Regions from separate parts of the Streptomyces sp. 3-6 genome, predicted to be linked through region 4. Evidence: riboswitches for the same ligand, from Rfam matches in the RefSeq annotation. Region 4 holds a riboswitch; each other region holds the start of a gene.
What was found. Region 4 has a riboswitch for cyclic di-AMP ahead of AC02VZ_RS07240 (transglycosylase family protein). Riboswitches for the same ligand answer to the same signal wherever they lie in the genome.
Positions count from the first base shown of each region.

Region 1: it holds a riboswitch for cyclic di-AMP, as region 4 does, so the genes downstream of both, AC02VZ_RS24545 (M23 family metallopeptidase) here and AC02VZ_RS07240 (transglycosylase family protein) in region 4, are expected to answer to the same signal.
Region 2: it holds a riboswitch for cyclic di-AMP, as region 4 does, so the genes downstream of both, AC02VZ_RS13655 (M23 family metallopeptidase) here and AC02VZ_RS07240 (transglycosylase family protein) in region 4, are expected to answer to the same signal.
Region 3: it holds a riboswitch for cyclic di-AMP, as region 4 does, so the genes downstream of both, AC02VZ_RS22685 (transglycosylase SLT domain-containing protein) here and AC02VZ_RS07240 (transglycosylase family protein) in region 4, are expected to answer to the same signal.

Region 1 covers NZ_JBWHZP010000028.1:18,503-20,692, forward strand. The annotation lists gene AC02VZ_RS24545 (M23 family metallopeptidase) at 1-992, opposite strand, end outside; cyclic di-AMP (ydaO/yuaA leader) riboswitch at 1,005-1,162, opposite strand; tRNA gene AC02VZ_RS24550 (tRNA-Met) at 1,561-1,634, opposite strand; gene AC02VZ_RS24555 (dihydrofolate reductase family protein) at 1,760-2,190, opposite strand, start outside.
Region 2 covers NZ_JBWHZP010000008.1:192,085-194,274, reverse strand. The annotation lists gene AC02VZ_RS13660 (M16 family metallopeptidase) at 1-637, shown strand, start outside; cyclic di-AMP (ydaO/yuaA leader) riboswitch at 840-1,002, shown strand; gene AC02VZ_RS13655 (M23 family metallopeptidase) at 1,015-1,788, shown strand; gene AC02VZ_RS13650 (GntR family transcriptional regulator) at 2,022-2,190, shown strand, end outside.
Region 3 covers NZ_JBWHZP010000021.1:17,063-19,252, reverse strand. The annotation lists gene AC02VZ_RS22690 (HAD family hydrolase) at 1-334, shown strand, start outside; gene AC02VZ_RS22685 (transglycosylase SLT domain-containing protein) at 298-786, opposite strand; cyclic di-AMP (ydaO/yuaA leader) riboswitch at 790-954, opposite strand; gene AC02VZ_RS22680 (polyprenyl synthetase family protein) at 1,511-2,190, shown strand, end outside.
Region 4 covers NZ_JBWHZP010000003.1:265,470-267,659, forward strand. The annotation lists gene AC02VZ_RS07235 (transglycosylase family protein) at 1-322, shown strand, start outside; cyclic di-AMP (ydaO/yuaA leader) riboswitch at 832-1,001, shown strand; gene AC02VZ_RS07240 (transglycosylase family protein) at 1,006-1,716, shown strand; gene eno (phosphopyruvate hydratase) at 2,099-2,190, shown strand, end outside.

The sequences.
Region 1 (2,190 bases), on a different contig from region 4:
GCCAGGGGGTCGATGCCGGAGCCCGAGCCCGAGGGGTGGACCTCCAGGTGCAGGTGGGCGCCGGTGGAGTTGCCGGTGGAGCCGACCCGTCCGATGACCTCGCCGGTGGTGACCTTCTGCCCCACGCTGACGCTGATGGAGGACTGGTGGGCGTACCAGATCTCGGTGCCGTCGTCGAGGGTCAGCACCGTCTTGTAGCCGTAGGAGCCGTCCCAGCCGGCGGAGGTGATCGTGCCGGTGTGGACCGCCTTGATCAGCGTCCCGCTGGGGGCGGCGAAGTCCAGGCCGGTGTGCTGGCCGGAGGACCAGTAGGCCCCGGCCTGACCGAAGGTCGAGGTGAGCGTGTACGAGGAGGTCGGCAGCGCGTACTGGGTGGCCAGCTTGGCGAGGCGCTCGGCCTCCGCCTTCTTCGCCGCCTCCTCCTCGGCCTTCTTCTTGGCGACCGCGGCCTTGGCCTCGGCCTCCTTCTCGGCCTTGGCGGCGGCCTCGGCGGCCTCCTTCTCGGCGGCAGCGGCGGCAGCGGCGGCGGCCTTGCTCTCGGCCTGGTCCTGCTGCTGCTCGACCTGCGCCATGATCCGGCTGCGCAGCGCCTCGCCGGCGCCCTGCTCGGAGTCGGCGCCCGCGGTGCCGATGCTGCTGAGCGGGGTGGCGGAACCCTCGGGTGTTTCCTCGTCGGAGATGAGGGAACCCACGTTGGGGAGATCGGGCATGGAGATCGAGACCGGCGGCTTGCCGGTCTGGGCGCTGGCCATGCCACCGGCGCCGACGGCGGCTATGACGCCGACGCCCAGGACGGTGGAGCTGCGGGCGAGACCTCCGCCGCGCTGCTTGCTGACGCGATGCCGGCCGCGCACCGGGCGGATGGACTCCGCGGTGGGGTTCCACTCCTCGAAGGGGCCCTCGTCGGGACGGGCACCGCCGTAGACGAAGGTGTCGCCGTCGCGCTGGCTCGGGATGAGGGGGGCCTCGGGGACAGACCGGTTCGACGCCACGTGGGCGTACTCCTTTCCTTCCTTCTCCGCCTACCGGGTTAGCTGACGGGTTCGGAGCAGGAAGGTCTCCTACGCGCGTATACCGCCCGTGTCTCCACGGGGGCATCCACGCGATTCACCCCAAGGTGGTGGTTCCCCGGTTCCCTTGCGGGATTCGGCGCGTGCGCACGGAGCCGACTCGTGTGACGGCTGGGACGACCGCGCTGCGTTATCGAACGTTAATAGACCCCGGGGCCGGATTCCAAGCGGTTCCTCTTGATCGTTAACGAATTCCCTACGGACTTACCGGCCACGAGCAGGCCAAATCGGGCGAGTTGACTCCCCGTCGACGGACGCGTGACTTTCTGACGGTACGTCAATTGTTACCGGGGGAGGGCCGCCCGGACACGCGCGGTGACCACAGAGGGTGAGCGTGAGAGGAGAACCCACGCGGTGCGCATGAGGGGGGAGCCGCGGGCGGCAGAGCGGTCGGAGCCGACGCACGCCGGCGCGCGCACAGCGGGACAACGCACGGCGGCACAACGCACCGAGGGCCGGAACCCTGTGGGTTCCGGCCCTCGGCCTTCAGTAGCGGGGACAGGATTTGAACCTGCGACCTCTGGGTTATGAGCCCAGCGAGCTACCGAGCTGCTCCACCCCGCGTCGGTATGACACCAGTGTACGGCATGCGCGGAACGCTCCGCACACCCCTTTCTCCGGCCCCTCCCTGCTCACCCCTCCCCTTCGCCTGCTCCCTCTCCACCGCTCCCCCGGGCCCTCCCCGAGGGTCAGCGGCCGATCAGGTGCGCGTTCGGCGCCTTGGCGCGTTCCTCCAGCTCCGGCACGACGACCACCGTGGCACCGCCGGCCCTCAGCAGACCGCTGCCGTCGGCGTCCTGGACGAAGGTGCCGGGCTCGCGCCAGGCCGTGACCACCCGTCGCACCCCCGCGTCCAGCAGGAGCCGGGCGCAGGACGCGGGCCGGGAGGCGCGGCGGGCACAGGGCTCCAGGCTGGAGTACACCGTGGCGGTGGCGAGCCGCGGGTCGGTGGGGTCGACCTTGGCGAGCGCCGCCTCCTCCGCGTGGACCAACGGGTCCCCGCCCTCCCGGGAGTGACCGCGTGCCAGCTCCGTCCCGTCGGCCGCGACCACGACCGCCCCCACGCTGAACGCCGTGTCCGAGGGCGTGCACCGGGACGCCAGGTCGCAGGCGACGGCGA
Region 2 (2,190 bases), on a different contig from region 4:
CGGCCGGGTCGTGATCGTCGACCGTCCCGGAGCCGTCCAGACCCAGCTGCTCATCGGCCGCGTCGGCGCCGACCGGCACGACCGGGTGTGGCCCGCCCAGGTCCTCGGCACGTACTGCCTCGGCGGCACCCTCACCTCCCGCCTGGACCGCGTCCTGCGCGAGGAGAAGGGCTACACCTACGGCGTCCGCTCCTTCGCCCAGGTCCTGCGCTCCGCGCCGGACGGAACGGGCGCGGCCATGCTCGCCATCAGCGGTTCCGTGGACACCCCCAACACCGGGCCCGCGCTGCAGGACCTGTGGAACGTGCTGCGTACGCTCGCCGCCGACGGCCTGACCGACGCCGAGCGGGACGTCGCGGTGCAGAACCTGGTGGGCGTGGCACCGCTGAAGTACGAGACCGCCGCGGCGGTCGCGAGCACCCTCGCGGACCAGGTGGAGCAGCACCTGCCCGACGACTACCAGGCCGAGCTGTACCGCCAACTGGCCGCCACCGGCACCGTGGAGGCCACCGCGGCGGTCGTCAACGCCTTCCCGGTCGACCGGCTGGTGACCGTCCTCGTCGGCGACGCGGCGCAGATCAAGGCGCCGGTGGAGGCCCTGGGGATCGGTGAAGTGACCGTGGTGTCGGCCGAGTAGGCCACCGCGGCCGCTTCCGCGCGCACGGCGCCCTGGTGGCGGGAACGTCACCAGGGCGCCCGTATGCCCGAATTGGTGCGGAGGATGCCTGTCTGCCCTGTGGTGTGCGCTACAAATCCACGGATCCGTTTGAGGATCGAGCGGCCTCCCGCATAGCTTCGTGCGGGCTGTTCGTCGGGCAGTGCGCCGCACCCGCGGCACCGGACAGCCATCGCCGAGTCCCCGTACGGCGCGAGCCAGGGGAGCCGGGGACCCACCGTCCCCCGGGGTGAATCGGGCGCCCGCGCGTGTCGCGAGGGGGTCCGTAGGAGACCTTCCTGCTCCGAACCCGTCAGCTAACCCGGTAGGCGAGAGGGAAGGAAAGGACCAGCCTGTACATGGCGTTCACCCGCGCCGCCGGCAAGCACCGCCGCCCCAGCCGCGTCCGCAGCGGCACCGCCCGCGCCGCGGGCGTCGCGGCCCTCGCCGGTTCCGGTGTCGCCGGCTCCCTCGCGGCCCCCGCGATGGCCGCCGAGCCCGCCGCGGCCCAGACCGGCATCACCCCCGTCGTCACCCTCGGCGACACGGTCGCCGACCGGATCGACGCCCAGGCCGCTGCCCAGCACGAGGCGGCCCGCGAGGCCGCCGAGGCCGAGGCCCGCAAGGCGGCCGAGAAGGCCGCCCGCAAGAAGGCCGCCGAGGAGGCGGAGCAGGCCCGCGAGGCGAAGGAACGCGCCGCCCGCGAGGCCGAGCGCGAGCGCCTCAACGCGTTCGTCTCGCCGATCCCCGGCTCCTACGTGTCCACCGGCTACAAGACCGGCGGCGCCGTCTGGTCCTCCGGCAGCCACACCGGGGTCGACTTCCACGCCGCCAACGGCACCCCCGTGCAGTCCGTCGGCCGTGGCACGGTCGTCGAGGCCGGCTGGGGCGGGGCCTACGGCAACCAGGTCGTCATCAAGATGCACGACGGCACGTACACCCAGTACGGCCACCTGTCGTCCATCGGCGTCTCGGTCGGCCAGGAGGTCACGCCGGGCCAGCAGATCGGCCTCTCCGGTTCCACCGGCAACGTCACCGGGGCGCACCTGCACTTCGAGGCCCGCACGAGCGCCGAGTACGGTTCGGACCTCGACCCCGTCGCGTACCTGCGCGCGCACGGCGTCTCCCTCTGACACCCTCCGGACGCGGTCCGCGCACGAAATCCCCGAAAAGCCCCGGCTCGCCGAGCCGGGGCTTTCCGCGTCACGCGCACGGGGTCACGCGCACGAGGTCGCGCGCACGGGGTGGCCGAAAAGCAGGCGCGAATGTTCTCCGGCTCTCAAGGAATCCCGCACATTGCTTTAGAGTCGCGGAAAGGACGTCCGCCGACGCGGCGTTCTCCAGGGAAGGGAACCGGAGGTCGCTCATGCGTTTTCCCGCGCACTCGGTGTGCGCCGCGATCCGCGACGACATCGTCGCCGGCGTCCACGCGCGCGGCAGCCGGCTCACCGAGGAACTCCTGGCACGCCGCTACGGCGTGTCCCGGGTGCCGGTGCGCGAGGCGCTGCGGACGCTGGAGGCGGAGGGGTTCGTGG
Region 3 (2,190 bases), on a different contig from region 4:
CCTGGCGCTGGCGGCCGGGCACCTGGGCCTGAGCCCCGCGGACACCCTCGCGTTCGGTGACATGCCCAACGACATCCCCATGTTCGACTGGGCGGCCCGCGGGGTCGCGATGGCCAACGCCCACCCGGAGCTGAAGGCGGTGGCGGACGAGGTCACCACGACGAACGAGGACGACGGCGTGGCCGTCGTCCTCGAGCGACTGTTCGGCCGGGGCGCGGTGCCGCACGTGCCCCAACACGTGCCGCACCTGTCCGCCCCGGGCGTCCCGTCCCCGCCCGCCGCGGGGAGGGTGGTGGCTCAGTACGCCCCGAAGACGTTGTCGATGGAGCCGTAGCGGTCGGCCGCGTAGTTGCAGGCGGCCGTGATGTTGGCGACCGGGTCGTACGGGTCGTAGACGGTGCCGGGCACGTGGTAGGCGGCGAAGGTCGGGTCGATGACCTGGAGCAGGCCCTTGGACGGGGTGCCCTTGGCCGCGTTGGAGTCCCACAGGTTGATGGCCTGCGGGTTGCCCGAGGACTCGCGGATGATGTTGCGGTGGATGCCCTCGTAGGAGCCGGGGATGCCGTGCTGGGCCATGACGGACAGCGACTCGCGGATCCAGCCGTCGAGGTTGTCCGGGTACACCGTCGCCGCGGTGGCGGCGGCCGGGGCGGCGGGGGTGGCCGCGGAGGCGCTGGAGGCGCCGAGCAGCGGGAGGGCGGCCACGGCGACGCCGGTGCCGGCCACGGCGAGGGTGCGGGCGAGACGGCGACCGCCGAGGCGGCGGAGCTGACCGGATGCAGGCATGTCTGTGTTCCTCTCCTACGCCTGCGAGGTGAGCTGTCGGGTTCGGACGGGAGAGTGTCCGGCCGTGCCCCTGCGGGCACGGCTTCACCCCGAGCCGTTCCGGCGCGTGGCCGTCCCGGCGACTTACCTGGGTCCCCCGCTCCTGCCGTGCGTGAGTGAGTTCGTCGATGGGTGGTGCGGGCGGCGGCAGGATTCGGCGTCCGCCCGGCGGCCCGGAACGTATGCGAGAGCACACGCCGGGAACAAGTGCGGCCGTCACGGTAAACGCTGCTTGATCTTGACATGGGCGGTTTGCTCCACTTGATCCTTTGCGGTCGCCACGGCTCAACTCGCCACGGGGCAACGGGGAACCGGCGGCCCGCGCCCGTCGTCCCTCTGCCGGGTGGCGCGTGACCGACCTCACGGGCCGAGGGGTGCCGGAGCATTTCACGCCAAGGGGAATTCGCTTGGTAATTGCGGCAAATCGGGCGTCGGGGCGGGCAGGATGGTGCGCATGTCGAGGTGTGGTCCGGAGTGCGCTGCGATGCACCCCGGAAAGTCGGAAAATGTTCCTTGTTGTCGTCCGATCGAAAACGGGCCGGTCCTGATCGTCTCCTGCCCCGCCCGTAGCCCCGGGCCCTGGCGGTGATCGAAACATGACCGGATACGCTGACTTGAGTGATGGCAGCGACCTATCGACAAACCGTGTAAACGCCAGTGGACACCAGCAGACAGGAGACCCCTCGTGACCGTCGTCGGGCCGTTCGGGCTGAGCGTGCGGGACCAGGCTCTGGAAGCCGATGTCCAGGCCGGTATGACGGCTGTCGAGGAAGGGCTGCTCGAGGCCACCAAGAGTGAGGTCCCCTTCATCACGGAGGCCGCCCAGCACCTGGTACGGGCCGGCGGAAAGCGGTTCCGGCCGCTGCTCGTGATGCTCTCCGCCCAGTTCGGCGACCCCTACGCGCCCGGCATCGTGCCGTCGGCCGTGGTGGTGGAGCTGACCCACCTGGCCACGCTGTACCACGACGACGTGATGGACGAGGCCGCCGTGCGGCGCGGGGTGCCCAGCGCCAACACCCGCTGGGGCAACTCGGTCGCCGTCCTCACCGGCGACTTCCTCTTCGCCCGGGCCTCGCAGATCCTGGCCGACCTCGGCCCCGAGGCCGTCCGCGTGCAGGCCGTGGCGTTCGAGCGGCTCGTCACCGGGCAGATCCTGGAGACCGCGGGCCCGCAGGACGGCCGGGACCCCGTGGAGCACTACCTGGACGTGCTCGGCGGCAAGACCGGCTCCCTGGTCGCGGTCTCCTGCCGGTTCGGCGCCATGATGTCCGGCGCCGACGAGACGTTCGTGGACGTGCTCACCCAGTACGGCGAACGCCTCGGCGTCGCGTTCCAGCTCGCCGACGACGTCCTGGACATCGCCTC
Region 4 (2,190 bases):
GGGCAAGGCGAGCGGTGCGGACAAGGGTGACGCCCCGTCGGCATCCGCCGGCACCCCCGCGGAGGGCACCGGCCGCCACCGTGGCGCGCCCGCCCCGGAAGAGGTCTCCGGAGGCGGTGCGGGCGCCCCGGAGGGCGGCTACGTCGCGCACGACGCCGGTGCCGCGCGCGGGGTGATGGGCGGGACGCCGGGCGTGAGTGCCGTCGGGGGCCTCTGGTCCGCCTCCGAGTCGTCCACCCCCGCCGTCCCGGCGCAGCCGTCCGCCACGCCCGAGGCGTCCCTGTCGGCGCAGGGCAGCCCGCTCTCCTCCTGGAACCAGTGACGAGCCGCTCTCCCCTCCGGGGCGGCTGACGGGTCTCCTTGCTCCCCGGGAGCCGTGGGGAACCCGCCCTGGACCCCGTGGGGAACCCGCCCTGGACCCCGTGGCGAACCCGCCCTGGACCCGTGGCGAACCCGCCCGGATTCCGAGGTGACCCGCCCGGAACCGGCGGCGAACCCGCTCCGTCCCGGGAGCGGATGACGAGCCCTCTCTCGTCCTGCCGCCAGCAGGGTCCCGAAATAGCCCACTTGGGTGGAACGCCCCCGGTCAGAAGCTTCCGGCCGGGGGCGTTCCGGGCGAAAGGGGTGGGTGAACAACCCGCCGGACGGCGACAGTTGACGTCATGTTTCGTGCTGAATGTCCGGTTTAAAGTTTGTGAGACATAGGTCTCAGAAGCCGTGATCGTCTTTGAAATTCCGCCGAACGCGTGTCTACGGTCATGACCGCTCGCCATCGCGGGCCCCGGCTGCCGCCACGCCGAATCCTGCCAGTGGCAGCCCGGGAACAGTCGTCGCACCAGTGCGCCGTAGGCAGGAGCGGGGGACCCAAGGTAGGTGCCGGATCCGGTGGTTGAACGCCGGGTGCGGCTTGGGGTGAAGCCGCGTCCCGTGAGGGGCGTGGCCGGGCAACTCAACCGGCCCGAACCCGACAGCTCACCTCGTAGGCGTCGGTGAGGGGATCCAACCATGCTGTTTTCCGGCAAGGGCAAGCACCGTCGTCCGTCCAAGGCCACTCGCGCCATCGCCGTCGTCGGCGTGACCGGCGCCGCCGTCGCCGCCCCGCTGATGGCGGCCGGCAACGCCTCCGCCGCCACCGCCGCCGAGTGGGACGCCGTCGCCCAGTGCGAGTCCGGCGGCAACTGGTCCATCAACACCGGCAACGGCTACTACGGCGGTCTGCAGTTCTCCGCCTCCACCTGGGCCGGCTACGGCGGCACGAAGTACGCCTCCACCGCCGACCAGGCCACCAAGGCCCAGCAGATCGAGATCGCCGAGAAGGTCCTCGCGGGCCAGGGCAAGGGTGCCTGGCCGGTCTGCGGCAAGGGCCTGTCCGGCGCCGCGTACACCGGCGGCGGCTCCACCCAGAACCAGGGCGGCGGATCGCAGCAGAGCGCCCCGAAGCAGGACACCGGCTCCACCGCCGAGCGCTCCACCGAGCAGCAGAAGCCGTCCCGCTCCGCCGAGCGTCCGGCGCAGAAGAAGACCGTCACCACCCCGACCGGCAAGAAGGTCAAGAAGGGCGACGGCGAGTACAAGGTCGTCAAGGGTGACACTCTCAGCTCCATCGCCGAGGAGCACGACGTCAAGGGCGGCTGGGCCAAGCTGTTCGAGCTGAACGACGACGTCGTCCAGGACGCCGACCTCATCTACCCGGGCCAGCAGCTGCACCTGAAGTAAGGAGCAGCCCCAGGGCCGCGTGTCTCCCGGCCCGGCCTCCCCCGGCTCCCCGCCCCGGTGCGTGATCCCCCGTACGCACCGGGGCGGGGCCATGTCCGGGCCTCTTGCCGGACGCCTTCCCGGGCCGTTCGCCGAACTCCTCCGAGCTCCCCCGGGGAACCTCCGAGCCGGCCACTTTCCGGTCACGGTCTCCAGGGCCGTCTTTGTTCCGTGAAGAAACAATCTAAGCTCTGCTCTGTCCCCCGCGGCACTCCGAGGCACGAGCCACGGATGTCCAGGGGATGGGCGACCGGATGGCCGATCGCCCGGAGCCGGTTAGGCTCGGTCTCGCAGAGCCACCGAGGCCCTGCCCACTCGCGTCACATCCACGAAGGAGATGCTCGTGCCGTCCATCGACGTCGTCGTAGCCCGGGAAATCCTGGACTCCCGAGGCAACCCCACGGTCGAGGTCGAGGTCGGCCTCGACGACGGCAG